DNA from 2 places in the Streptosporangium sp. NPDC004379 genome. Region 1 is predicted to be linked to the other one. Evidence: riboswitches for the same ligand, from Rfam matches in the RefSeq annotation. Region 1 holds a riboswitch; the other holds the start of a gene.
The links. A riboswitch is a leader RNA that binds a small molecule or an ion and turns the genes downstream of it on or off. The one in region 1 is predicted to bind glycine.

Region 2: another riboswitch for glycine. It lies ahead of gcvT (glycine cleavage system aminomethyltransferase GcvT); the one in region 1 lies ahead of gcvP (aminomethyl-transferring glycine dehydrogenase).

What each region holds. Positions count from the first base shown of each region.
Region 1 covers NZ_JBIAMC010000015.1:64,978-70,552, reverse strand. The annotation lists gene gcvP (aminomethyl-transferring glycine dehydrogenase) at 1-2,694, opposite strand, end outside; glycine riboswitch at 2,855-2,947, opposite strand; gene ACFYSC_RS28030 (MerR family transcriptional regulator) at 2,963-3,583, opposite strand; gene ACFYSC_RS28025 (bifunctional nuclease family protein) at 3,728-4,198, opposite strand; gene ACFYSC_RS28020 (MerR family transcriptional regulator) at 4,277-4,927, opposite strand; gene ACFYSC_RS28015 (FHA domain-containing protein) at 4,954-5,466, opposite strand.
Region 2 covers NZ_JBIAMC010000010.1:161,018-169,022, reverse strand. The annotation lists gene ACFYSC_RS22605 (hypothetical protein) at 1-114, opposite strand, end outside; gene ACFYSC_RS22600 (hypothetical protein) at 122-1,099, opposite strand; glycine riboswitch at 1,283-1,381, shown strand; glycine riboswitch at 1,382-1,476, shown strand; gene gcvT (glycine cleavage system aminomethyltransferase GcvT) at 1,510-2,601, shown strand; gene gcvH (glycine cleavage system protein GcvH) at 2,598-2,987, shown strand; gene ACFYSC_RS22585 (L-serine ammonia-lyase) at 3,066-4,442, shown strand; gene ACFYSC_RS22580 (hypothetical protein) at 4,653-6,596, shown strand; gene ACFYSC_RS22575 (DUF6286 domain-containing protein) at 6,824-7,444, opposite strand; gene ACFYSC_RS22570 (amino acid deaminase/aldolase) at 7,593-8,005, shown strand, end outside.

The sequences.
Region 1 (5,575 bases):
GACCAGGCAGTCGGCGGTGTGCGGGGCGTTGCGCAGCGGGTTGTCCTTCTTGTCGTACTCGCCGGAGGCGACCTTGGCGATCTCGCCGCGGATCGCGATCATGGCGTCGCAGAATCGGTCGAGCTCGGCCAGGTCCTCGCTCTCGGTGGGCTCGATCATCAGCGTGCCGGCCACCGGGAAGGACATCGTCGGCGCGTGGAAGCCGTAGTCGATGAGGCGCTTGGCCACGTCGTCCACGGTCACACCGGTCTCCTTGGTGATCTGGCGCAGGTCCACGATGCACTCGTGGGCGACCAGGCCCTCGCGGCCGGTGTAGAGGACCGGGTAGTGCGGTGCCAGGCGGCGGGCGAGGTAGTTGGCCGACAGGATGGCCTGCTCGGTGGCCGCCCGGAGCCCCTCGGCGCCCATCATCCGGATGTAGGCCCAGGAGATCGGCAGGATGCCCGCCGAGCCGTACGGCGCGGCCGAGACCGGGCCGACCGGCGAGCCGTCGCGCAGCGGGTGCCCGGGGAGGTACTCGGCGAGGTGGGCGCGGACCGCGACGGGCCCGACGCCGGGACCGCCGCCGCCGTGCGGGATGCAGAAGGTCTTGTGCAGGTTCAGGTGGGAGACGTCCGCCCCGAACTCGCCCGGCTTGGCCAGGCCGACCAGCGCGTTGAGGTTGGCGCCGTCGACGTAGACCTGGCCGCCGGCCTCGTGCACCAGCTCGCAGATCCGGGTGATGCCCTCCTCGTAGACGCCGTGCGTGGACGGGTAGGTCACCATGATCGCAGCGAGCCGGTCGCGGTTCTTCTCGATCTTGGCGGCGAGGTCGCCGAGGTCGACGTTGCCGTCGTCGTCGCAGGCCACCACGACGACCCGCATGCCGGCCATGACGGCGCTGGCGGCGTTGGTCCCGTGCGCGGAGGAGGGGATGAGGCAGACGTCGCGGCCGGATTCGCCGCGCGCCCGGTGGTAGGCGCGGATGGCGAGCAGGCCGGCGAACTCGCCCTGGGAACCGGCGTTGGGCTGGATCGACACGGCGTCGTAGCCGGTGACCTCGGCGAGCCAGCCCTCCAGCTGCCCGATCAGCTCGGTGTAGCCGGTGCCCTGCTCGGCGGGGGCGTAGGGGTGCAGGCCGGCGAACTCCGGCCAGGTGATCGGCTCCATCTCGGTGGTCGCGTTGAGCTTCATGGTGCACGAGCCCAGCGGGATCATCGACCGGTCGAGTGCGATGTCCCTGTCCTGCAGCCTGCGCAGGTAGCGGAGCATGGCGGTCTCGGAGCGGTGGCTGTGGAAGACCGGGTGGGTCAGGAAGTCGCTCGTCCGGGTCAGGGTGGCGGGCAGCGCGTCGTGGGCGGAGGCGTCCAGGTCGGCCAGGACCGCGCCGCCGGCGCCGAAGGCGGCCAGCACCCGCTCGATGTGCGGCAGCTCGGTCCTCTCGTCGCAGGAGACGCCGACGTGGTCGTCGTCGGCGAGCCGCAGGTTGACTCCGTTGTCGCGGGCCGCGGCGACGACCTCGGCGGCCCGGCCCGGGACGCGGGCCAGCACGGTGTCGAAGAAGGCGTCGTGGACGACCTCGACGCCGCCCTGGCGCAGGCCCTCGGCGAGGACGACGGCGTGGCGGTGGACGCGGCGGCCGATCCTGCGCAGCCCCTCGGGGCCGTGGTAGACGGCGTACATCCCGGCGATCACCGCGAGCAGCACCTGCGCGGTGCAGATGTTGCTCGTGGCCTTCTCCCGGCGGATGTGCTGCTCGCGGGTCTGGAGCGCGAGGCGGTAGGCGGGGCGGCCGTCGGCGTCCTGGGAGACGCCCACCAGGCGGCCGGGCATCTGCCGCTGCAGGCCGTCGCGGACCGCCATGTAGGCGGCGTGCGGGCCGCCGAAGCCCATCGGCACACCGAACCGCTGGGTGGAGCCGACCGCGATGTCGGCGCCCATCTCACCGGGGGCGGTCAGCACGGTGAGGGCCAGCAGGTCGGCGGCGGCGACGACCTGGGCGCCGCGGGCGTGGGCGGCGTCGGCGACGGAGCGGAAGTCCCTGATCCGGCCGCTCGCGCCCGGGTACTGCACGAGCACGCCGAAGCAGTCGGGCAGCTCGGCGGTGAAGTCGCTCTCGACCAGCTCGATGCCGAGCGGCTCGGCGCGGGTGGCGAGCACGGCCTTGGTCTGCGGCAGGGCGTCGGCGTCGACGACGAACACGTTGGAGGCGGCCTTGCCGGCGCGGCGGGCCAGGGTCATCGCCTCGGCGACGGCGGTGGCCTCGTCGAGCAGGGAGGCCCCGGCGACGTCGAGGGCGGTCAGGTCGGCCACGACCGTCTGGAAGTTGAGCAGGGCCTCCAGGCGGCCCTGGGAGATCTCCGGCTGGTAGGGCGTGTAGGCGGTGTACCAGCCCGGGTTCTCCAGGAGATTGCGGCGGATGACGGCCGGGGTGATCGTGTCGTGGTAACCCAGGCCGATCATCGAGGTGAGCACGGTGTTGCGGGAGGCGAGGGCGCGCAGCTCGGCGATGGCCTCCGGCTCGCTCGCCGCCGGAGGGAGGTCGAGCCGGTCGGCGATACGGATCGCCTCCGGCACGGCCACCGCGAGGAGGTCGGCGGCGGAGGCGAAGCCGACCGTCTCCAGCATGCGGGCCTGGTCTGCGTCGGCCGGGCCGATGTGACGGGTGGAGAAAGGCGGGGAGCTGAGCTCACCGAGCGGTGACAGGTCGGTCATGGAAAGCCTCCCGAGGCTGGTGGAGACCGGCGCTGAGCGCGGGCGTATGCCGGGTCTCCCCCTCTGTCATCTCCACCTGAGAGCTTCACCTTCCCCGCCGGGGAGGGCTTTCACCGTCGGTGAGACACGCCTGGCGGGCGCACCTGCTTTCCAGAGTCGCCTCGTCCGTGCGGTACAGGGTGCCTGAGAGATTCCGGGGAGGTTTGCTCCTTCGGCGCCCCGGTCGAGCCGGGGTCTCTCCCGCACGGTGTCTGCGGCCAGACCAACTTTACCCGGTTCGCCGGGCTCTGCGACGGCGGGCCAGCTCATCCGCCTGATGATCTCCTAAAGGGCTGTGGGACGCCTCCGCCCGCTCGCCGGGCAGATCGGCCAGGGAACCCTCCACCTCCTGCCAGACGCGGCCCAGCGCGATGCCGAAGACGCCCTGGCCGCCCTGGAGGAGGTCGATGACCTCGTCGGGCGAGGTGCACTCGTAGACGCTCACGCCGTCGCTCATCAGGGTGATCTGGGCGAGGTCGCTGACCCCGCGGTCACGGAGGTGCTGTACGGCGATGCGGATCTGCTGGAGGGAGACGCCGGTGTCGAGGAGGCGTTTGACGACTTTGAGGACGAGGATGTCGCGGAAGCCGTACAGTCGCTGGGAACCTGAGCCCTGGGCGGCCCTGACCGTGGGCTCGACGAGCCCGGTGCGGGCCCAGTAGTCGAGCTGGCGGTAGGTGATGTCGGCGGCGGCGCAGGCGGTGGGGCCGCGGTAACCGACGTCGGCGGGCGGGCTCACCGGCGCCCCGTCGAACAGCAGACCCTCTTCGCCCGCGCGCTGACAGGCCTCCCCGCGCCGTTTCGGGTCATCCTGATCGGCGTTTCTACCCTCGCCGCTGCTGACCGCCACGCGGACCTCCGGCTTTCTCTCATCCCGCGGCCTGATCTGGGGGTTTACGCGCGGCCCCGGGGTTCACTTGCACCGTAGGCTCGGGGCCAAGCCCAGTCAACGACCCCACCCGGCGCGTCGTGAAGCGTAAATGCACCGAAATACCTACCCCGCGCGACCGAAGTCCTCGGGCGTGATTGTGTCAAGGAACTCCCTGAACTTCTCCACCTCGTCCTCCTGGTCATCGGGGATGATCACCCCGGCCTCGGCGACCACGTCCTCGCTGGCGAAGATGCGGGCTCCGGTGCGCAACGCGAGGGCGATCGAGTCCGACGGGCGGGCGCTGACCTCCGTCCCGTTGGAGAACACGAGATCGGCGAAGAAGATGCCGTCCCGGAGGGCGACGATGTTGACGGTGGTCAACTGGACGTCCAAGGCGTCGAGCACGTCGCGGAAGAGGTCATGGGTGAGCGGCCGCGGTGGCGGCTCGTCGGCCTGGGCCATGGCGATCGCCGTGGCCTCGGTCATGCCGATCCAGATCGGCAGATAGCGCTCCCCATGTGCCTCCTTGAGCAGAACAATGGGCTGGTTGGAAGGCATCTCAACCCGAACGCCCACGACCTCCATCTGCAACACGGGCTGCTCCATCTTCGCTGGATTTCGACCGGTTCGTTCAACGTAACATCCGGGGGACTTCGGCCGTCCGGCCAGGGCTCACCGGCCCAGGGCCCCTCGAACGCCGGAACGCAGCAACGAGGCGTGTAATTCCAGCAGGAGCCCGGATATCTCCCGGGCCGTCTCATCGGCCTCGGCGATCGCTCCGGGGCCGCGGCGACGCAGCAGGGGGGCGATGGCCTGCTCCACCAGGCCGGCCTCGCGCTCGGCGGCGGCCTTGACCGCCCGCAGGTGGCGGGCGTGCAGGCCGAAGGCGGCCAGGGCGCCGACGCTGCGGGCCACCGCCAGGGCCTCGGCGTCGTAGTGGCGGGCCACGGCCTCCACCAGGCCGAAGTCCTCCAGCTCGGTCAGGGCCTCCTCGGAGAGCGAGGCGGCGGTCAGCAGCTCCGCGCGGGTGAGGCGGACCTCCCTGACCGGCTCGTCGGGCAGGGCCCGGGGCGGGGCGACCGGCCGCTCCTCGCGGTCGGCCGCCTCCAGCCGGTCCTTGATCACGCGCAACGGGAGGTAGCGGTCACGCTGCTCGCTGAGGATGTAGCGGAGCCGCTCGACGTCGGCGTAGGTGAACTTGCGGTAGCCGGAGGGGCTGCGCTCCGGCTCGATCAGCCCCTCGCCCTCCAGGAAGCGAATCTTGGAGATGCTGACGTCGGGGAACTCGCCCTGCAGCAGGGCGAGCACCTCCCCGATGCTCATGTGCGCACGAGCGGCCTGCGAGCTCATCATCCTCCAGAGGCGCCGCGGGTGAGGAAGACCAGCCGGAACTTGCCGATCTGTACCTCGTCCCCGCCGTAGAGCGGCACCTCCTCGATCCGCTCACGGTTGACGTAGGTGCCGTTCAGGCTGCCGACGTCACGGACGGTGAACATGCCGCCGCCGCGCCGGTAGAACTCCACGTGACGGCGCGAGACGGTGATGTCGTCCAGGAAGATGTCGCTCTCGGGGTGACGCCCCACGGTGGTCAGGTCGCTGTCCAGCAGGAAGCGGCTGCCGGCGTTGGGACCGCGCATGGCGACCAGCAGGGCCGTGCCCGGGGGCAACTGCTCGACGGCCTGCCGCTCGGCGAGAAGCGTCTCTCCGGTCTCCGCCTCGTACGCCTCGATCCCGGAGAGGGAGATGGTGGACGTGCTGTCTCCGGGTGACTCGTACTTGGTCAGCGGCGAACCGCATTGGGAGCAGAAACGGGCGTCCTCAGGGTTGGGGTGCCCGCACTGCGTGCAGTAGACGCTCGGCATCGATCGGCTCGGCCTCCTACCGCGAAGACGCGGCAACGGTGCTCAGGGATGCGCGCCTCGCTTCTTCGCTTCTCAAGTATTTTCTCTGACTGCGAATGCCGCAACATAC
Region 2 (8,005 bases), on a different contig from region 1:
CCAGGCCAGGTGGACGGGCAGGCTGACCACCCCGGTGGCGGGGCCGCGCAGGTCGGCGAGGGAGTCGGGCACCCGGTGCGCCACGCCCTCCCAGCGGGACGGAAGTCCGCTCACGGCCGGGTCACTCCCGGCTCGCGGTGTGCTCACGGCCGTCCCGGCCCGCGGCGCCCTCATGGCGTCCCCGGCCCGTGGTGTGCCCGCGGTCGTCCCGGCTCTGCTCGCGGCCGTCCCGGCCCGCGGCGCCCTCGTGGTGTCCCCGGCCCGTGGCACGTTCCCGGCCCGTGACGCGCTCCTGACCCGCAGGGTGCTCGTGGCGCTCCTGGAGCCTGACTAGGCGGCGGGTGGAGGGCAGGTCGTGCCGGCCGGAGACGAACTCCTGGAAGGCGATCTTCACCTGGATGACCGGTCGCCGCCAGCGCCTCTCCCGGTGCACCGCCGTGGCCATCTTCCGGGGCCGGGGCCGCCGGGAGCCGGGCGCCATGAACCAGTGCGCCCACGGCGAGCCCGGACGGGCCAGCCGTAACGCGCCCACGATCAGCAGCGGCGGCAGGAACAGACCGGCCAGGCCGGTCCAGATCTTCCCCTTGAGGAGGGTGACCACGGCCAGCGCGAGGTTCGCCACGATGACGCCGGCGGTGAGCCACGCCCCACGCGGCGTGCCGTCGGAGTTCTCCCAGACCAGCGGGCGCAGACCGGTGAGGAGCAGGCCGGTGATCGCGATCGCGGTGAACACCGCGTCCACCGACGCCCGCCCCTCCTCCTCCCAGTAGACGTCGCGAAGGTGCAGGATCAGCGCGAACTCGTCCAGTATCAGGGCGGCCCCCGCCCCGAACACGGCGGCCGTCACGGCGTACCAGCCCTGGGAGAGGCCCGAGACGACCAGCCCCGCCACCCCGCCCAGCAGGGTCAGCACCACGCCGAACACCACGTGGTGGATGTGCATGTCACCGACGCTGACGTTCCCGAACCAGCCGATCTTCGCCCGGATCAGCCGGACGTTGATCCTGGTCAGCACGAACGCGGCGATCAGCGCGACGAAGAAGCAGAACAGCGGCAGCCGTCCCGTCTCAAGGATCCTCTCGCGGAAGAAGTCGTCCATCGATTCATCAGATTATGCAAGGAACCCATGCGACACGGCCGCCCCGCCGTACGGCCGGGCGGAGACGGACGTTTCCCCGCGAGTCCCCCGCGAGCCCCCGTGAGTCCCCGGTGAGTTCCCGGTGAGTCCCCGTGAGGGATTTCGCTCGGCGGGTGCCGCCGGTTAGGCTGGCCACGGCACCGATGAACCCGTGCGGGAGAGAGTCCTGACATCCAGGCCAGGACCCCTGAAGGAGCAAGCCCTCCCCGCGAACCTCTCAAGGCAAAGGACCGTGCGGGTAGGTGACCTCTGGAAAGCAGGCCGTACGGCCTCGCCGAAGGTGAAAGTCCGGCAAAAATCGGGCGAAGCTCTCAGGCAACGATGACAGAGGGGGAGGATGCTCTCATCCGTCCCCTGCCTGAGGTGCGAACATGTCACGACCCACGCCGCTGCGCGGTGTCCACGAGGCTCTCGGCGCCACCCTGACCGACTTCGCGGGGTGGCTGATGCCGCTGCGTTACGGCAGCGAGTCCGCCGAGCACAACGCTGTCCGCCAGGCGGCGGGCCTGTTCGACCTCTCCCACATGGGTGAGATCTTCGTGACCGGCCCGCAGGCGGGTGAGGCCCTCGACTACGCGCTGGTCGGCCACCTGTCGGCGCTGGAGCCGGGCCGCGCCCGCTACACCATGATCGTCTCGCCGGACGGCGGCGTGCTGGACGACCTGATCGTCTACCGCCTGGCCGCCGACGAGTTCATGGTCGTCGCCAACGCGTCCAACTACCCCCGGGTCGCCGCCGAGCTGACCGATCGGGCCAAGGACTTCGACGCCGCGGTGGACGACCGCTCCGAGGAGTACGCGCTGGTCGCGGTGCAGGGCCCGAACTCGCGCGCCATCCTCGGCGGGCTCACGGACGCCGACCTCGACGGCCTGAGGTACTACGCCGGCCTGCCCGCGACCGTCGCCGGGGTCCGGGCGCTCATCGCCCGCACCGGCTACACCGGCGAGGACGGCTTCGAGCTGTTCGTCGCCGCCGGTGACGCCGAGGCGCTGTGGTCGGCGCTGACCGAGGCGGGCGCCCCGCACGGTCTCATCCCCGCGGGCCTGTCCGCCCGCGACACCCTCCGCCTGGAGGCGGGCATGCCGCTGTACGGCAACGAGCTGACGTCCGGGCTGACCCCGTTCGACGCCGGGCTCGGCCGTGTGGTGAGGTTTGACAAACCGGGCGACTTCGTCGGCCGGGCCGCCCTGGAGCCTCTCAGGGACGTCCCGCCCGCGCGCCGCCTGGTCGGACTGATCGCGACCGGCCGCAGGGTGCCCCGCCACGGCTACCCGGTGGTCGTCGCCGGTGACGGCGCCGTCGTCGGCGAGGTGACCAGCGGAGCCCCGTCCCAGACCCTGGGCAGGCCCATCGCCATGGCCTACGTGGACGGTGACCGTTCCGAGGGTCTGGCCGTGAGCATCCGGGGTACCCATGAAGCGGTCGAGGTCGTCGACCTGCCTTTCTACAGGAGGAAAAAGTGAGCAGCATTCCCGATGACCTGCAGTACACCAAGGAGCACGAGTGGGTCGCGGGCATCGACGACGGCCTGACCCTCACCGTGGGCGTCACGGCCTACGCCGCCGAGTCGCTCGGTGACGTGGTCTACGTGCAGGTCCCCGAGGTCGGCTCCACCGTCGCCGCGGGTGACGCGGTCGGCGAGGTCGAGTCCACCAAGTCGGTGAGCGACATCTTCGCCCCGGTGGGCGGCGAGATCGTCGAGGTCAACGACCTGGTCGTGGACGACCCGTCGCTGGTCAACAGCGACCCCTACGGCGAGGGCTGGCTCTTCCGCGTCCGTATGGAGGGCCGGCCCGAGGACCTCCTGTCCGCCGAGGAGTACGGCGTGCTCACCTCCGGTGAGTCCTGACCTCCTCCCAACAGTGCCGTGACCATGCGGGCCATGGGGGCTCGCGTGGTCGCGGCGACGCAAGCAAGGACCAGATCAATGGCGATCAGCGTCTTCGATCTCTTCAAGATCGGTATCGGCCCGTCCAGTTCGCACACCGGGGGCCCGATGGCCGCGGCGCACAGGTTCGCCCGCGGCCTCGCCCAGGACGGGCTGCTGGAGAAGACCGCGAGGGTCGAGGCGATCCTGTACGGCTCGCTCGGGCTGACCGGCAAGGGCCACGGCAGTGACAAGGCCGTCCTGCTCGGCCTGTCGGGTGAGAAGCCCGAGCTGGTGGACGTCGACACCGTCGACGAGCGGCTGGCCGCCATGCGCGAGAGCGGGACCGTCCGGTTGTACGGCGCGCACGAGATCCCCTTCGTGATCGGCGAGGACCTCGTCTTCGAACGGAAGATCTCGCTGCCGCACCACCCCAACGGCATGCGCTTCACCGCCTTCTCCGAGTCGGGTGACCCGCTCCGTGAGAAGGTCTACTACTCGGTGGGCGGCGGGTTCGTGGTGGACGAGAACGCCACCGGCGCCGACCGGATCAAGCCCGACGACACCGCGGTGCCGTACCCCTTCACGACCGGTGCCGAGCTGCTGGCGCACTGCGCCGAGACCGGCCTGTCGATCTCCGGGCTGATGATGGAGAACGAGAAGGCGTTCGGCCGCTCCGCGCAGGAGATCCGCGACGACCTGCTGAACCTGTGGCGCGTCATGAGCGAGTGCGTGCGGCGCGGCATCGACAAGGAGGGCGTGCTGCCCGGCGGGCTGAAGGTCCGCCGCCGGGCCCACCAGCTCCACCGGCGGCTCAGCGGCGAGTCGTCCGGGCAGGACCCGCTGCAGGCGATGGACTGGGTCACGTTGTTCGCGCTGGCGGTGAACGAGGAGAACGCGGCCGGCGGCCGGATCGTCACCGCCCCGACGAACGGCGCGGCGGGCATCATCCCGGCCGTGCTCACCTACTACCACCGGTTCACGCCGACGCCCGGCGAGGACGGCGTGGTGCGCTTCCTGCTGACCGCCGGGGCGATCGGCGTGCTGTTCAAGGAGAACGCCTCCATCTCCGGCGCCGAGGTCGGCTGCCAGGGCGAGGTCGGGTCGGCCTGCTCGATGGCCGCGGCCGGGCTCACCGAGGCGCTGGGCGGCACCCCGGAGCAGGTGGAGAACGCAGCCGAGATCGGCATCGAGCACAACCTCGGCCTGACCTGCGATCCGATCGGCGGACTGGTGCAGATCCCGTGCATCGAGCGCAACGCGGTGGCCTCGATCAAGGCGATCACCGCCGCCCGGATCGCGCTGCGCGGCGACGGCCGGCACTTCGTCCCGCTGGACAAGGCGATCAAGACGATGCGCGACACCGGCCGGGACATGCTCGACAAGTACAAGGAGACCAGCCGCGGCGGCCTCGCGGTGAACGTCATCGAGTGCTGAGCCGCCACCGCAGGCCGCGCGCACGTCTCCGCAGGTCACCGTGCGGGAAGGTCTCCGGCGCATGACCATCGAATCATCAGAATCGGCAGAATCAGCGCAAAAGCCGCCTTTCCGCACCTGATCTCCGCCGGGCGGCCTATGCTGGTTGGCTCGTCGCGGAGGTTCCGGCCGCAGGAGCCTTCCACCCGAGATGGACCCGGAGGTCGGAAGGTGTCAGCGGGAGTACGTCCGGACCGCCGTTCCCCGCGCCTTCTCCGCCTTCTCGGCGCCCACTGGGTCTTCCTGGCCGCCCTGCTCGCCGGGGGCGCGCTGCGGGCCCTGGCCGTGCTCGGCTACCGCCCGGCCCTGTGGTTCTGGGCCGACTCCTTCGTCTACCTCAACGGCGGCCTCGACCCGCGGCCCATGGAGTCGCGGCCCTCGGGATACTCGCTGTTCCTGTGGCTGCTGCACCCCCTGTCCAGCGTGCCGGCCGTCGTCGTCGTCCAGCACCTCCTCGGCCTGGCCACGGCGGTCTGCGTCTACCTCGTGCTGCGCCGCCCCGGCGGCCTGCCCGGCTGGGGCGCCACGCTCGCCGCCCTGCCGGTCCTGCTGGACGTCCACCAGGTCCAGCTCGAACACCTCGTCATGGCCGACTCCCTGATGGAGTTCCTCGCGGTGCTGGCCGTCACGCTGCTGCTGCGGCGGGAGCGGCCGGGCGTCCCGGCCGCCCTGTTCGCCGGACTGCTGCTGGCCGCGGCGACCGTCACCCGGACGATCGGCCTGCCGCTGACCGCCGTCGTCCTCGTCTGCCTGGTGATCCGCCGGGCCGGCTGGCGGGCGGTCACCGCCACCGCCGTGGCCGCCGCGCTGGGCCTGGGCGCCTACGCCGCCTGGTTCCACTCCGAGTACGGTTCCTACGGGCTGACCCGTGGCAACGCCTTCCTGTACGCGCGCACGCTCACCTTCGCCGACTGCCCGAAGATCAGACCGGCCGGTCCGGAGGCCGTCCTGTGCCCGGACGAGCCGGTGAGCGAGCGCAAGGCCCCACCGGCGTACATCTGGGACGGCTCCTCCCCGCTGAACGAGATCGAGGGGAGCTGGGCAGAGCGCGACCGGCTCGCCGGCGACTTCGCCGCCCAGGCCATCAGGGCCCAGCCCCTCGACTTCCTGCGCACCGGACTGGCCGACGTGGCCCACATCTTCGACTGGAACCGCCGCGTCTACCCCGCCCCCGGCCCGCAGAGCGCCTACGTCTTCCCGGAGACGGCCAGGCCCTTCCCGGAGGGCGCCGCCTCCCGGGGCCGGACGGCCGAGCAGATCACCGCCGCCTACCAGGGCGTCTCGGGCCGGCCCGTGCTGGCCGAGCCGTACGCCGGGCTGCTCCGCGACTACCAGCGGTACGGCTACCTGCGCGGCCCGTTCATCGCCGCGATCGTGCTGATCGGCCTGGTCGGCGTCCTGGCGCGCGTCCGGCGGCTCGGCGGCGCCGTGCTGCTGCCGTGGGCGGCCGGCGCGACGCTGCTGGCGCTGCCGCCGTTCATCGCGGCCTTCGACCACCGGTACGTGGTGCCCGCCCTGCCGTTCGCCTGCCTGGCGGCCGGGCTGGCCTTCTCCCGGACCTCCAGGAGACCTCGTGCGGCGGATGAGGAGACCCCGGGCGCGTCCGGCCCGGAGGTGCCGGCCTTCCCCGCGCCCGGGCGGAGCGACCGGCTCGTGCATCCGGTCCCGGTCGCCGCGGCGGCCGACGCGCGTCCCGGCACGTTCTTCAGCCCGTCCCGCGATGCCTACCCGAGCCTGGGAGACCGGGATCCGTGGGCGGACCGGCCGACGCCCGCCGTACCGGCCGGGTCGTGGTCCGGCGGGTCAGCGCCGTCCGACGTGCAGCCGGACGACCGCCCCGAGATCGTCGTCTCCGACCGTCCGGCGCACCTTGCCGACCGCGTCGCGGTTCAGCCGCGCGACGAGCTTCGCGAGGTCCGACGACGGCCCGCAGGTCACCGAGATCCGCAGCCGGTCGCATTTGACCCACCGGACGCGGATCCGGGCGAGCCCTTCGATTTCTTTAAGCGCAACCCCCAGCATGGCGGTCGCGCTGCCGCTCCGGCTCCCCAGGCGTCCCAGCCCCACGGCCCGGATCAGCCAGAGGATCGACAGCAGCGCCAGCGCCGTCAGTAGCAGCGCGGCCGCCCACCCCGCCCACGGATGCTCGGCCACCCGGGCGGGCAGCCCGCGGGGCAGCAGGCGCTCCCCGCGCGGCCGGGGGAGCTTGCCCTCCCCGCGCAGGAAGCCGTAGAGGCCGGCCGCGGCCAGCGCCAGCCCGACGACGGCGAGCCCGATGCGGTTGCCCCGGTACGGCCTCATCCGCGCTCTCCGCCCATCCGCCGCTCCCGTCCGCCGGACATCTAGAGTCCCCGCTTGCGGAGCCGTACCACGATCTCCCCCTCGGAGATCGCGCCCAGGCCCGCCAGCCGGTCGCCCACCACCGTGCCGACCTGGCGGAGCAGGGGGCCGGTCCGCTCGGCGCCGCTGATGACCGTGATCTCGATGTCCCGCGCGCCGAGGCGTACCCGCGCGCCGGTCACCTCGTCCACCGACTCGGCCGCCGCCCGGAGCGTACGGCGCAGCCCGCTCCTGGTCAGGCCGATGTACAGCCGCGGATCGGAGGTCTCCAGCGGCACCAGCCGGGTGCGCCCCGGCAGCAGCGCGAGGGTGAGCAGCACGGCGCCGGCCACGATCGCGCCCACCGAGACGAGGATCACGGAGGGGTCCGACCAGGCGGCGGCGCCGGGCCCGGTGGCGATCCTCCGGTACGGCACCCGCCCCAGCGGGTGGTCCGTGACCATCCCGACCGTCACCCCGGCGGCGGCCGACAACGCGGTGGACGTCATCAGGGCGACCACCACGCCGGCCGGGCTCCTCGCCGGGCGGAACAGCCGTACCGCCCGGCGGCGCGCGGCGTGCTGCTGTTCCTCGGCCGTCGTCCCCCCGAGCCCCGCCGAGGTCTCCTGAAGGCTACTCGTCACGCCCCCAGGCTTAACCGGCCGGAAGCTCCCGTGCGGGCCGCGACCTGCCATTTTCATGATCTTGTGATCGCCCTGGCGGGAGACTTTACCGCCGCCCGATGGACATGAATACTGCTCATGTTCGGCCGCGCCGGGTTATCCTGCCGTCATGGACGACCGCCAGCGCTACGACCGGGTCACCGCGCACCTGGACCCCCCGTTCGCCGTCCTCGACCTGGCGGCCATGCGCTCCAACGCGGAGAACATGGTCCGGCGGGCCGGCGGCAAGCCGATCAGGGTCGCCAGCAAGTCGATCCGCTCCCGCCCCGTTCTCGAACGGATCCTCGCCATGGACGGCTTCGCCGGGATCATGGCCTTCACCCTCCCCGAAGCCCTCTGGCTCGTCTCCACCGGACTGCGGGACGTGCTCGTGGCCTACCCCACGGCCGACCGCGCCGCGCTCGCCGAACTGGCCGCCGACGGCCGCGCGGCCCGGGAGATCACGATCATGGTCGACCACCCCGACCACCTGGACCTCGTCGAGTCGGCCGTGGCCGGCGTCCGCGACCGCCACGAGATCCG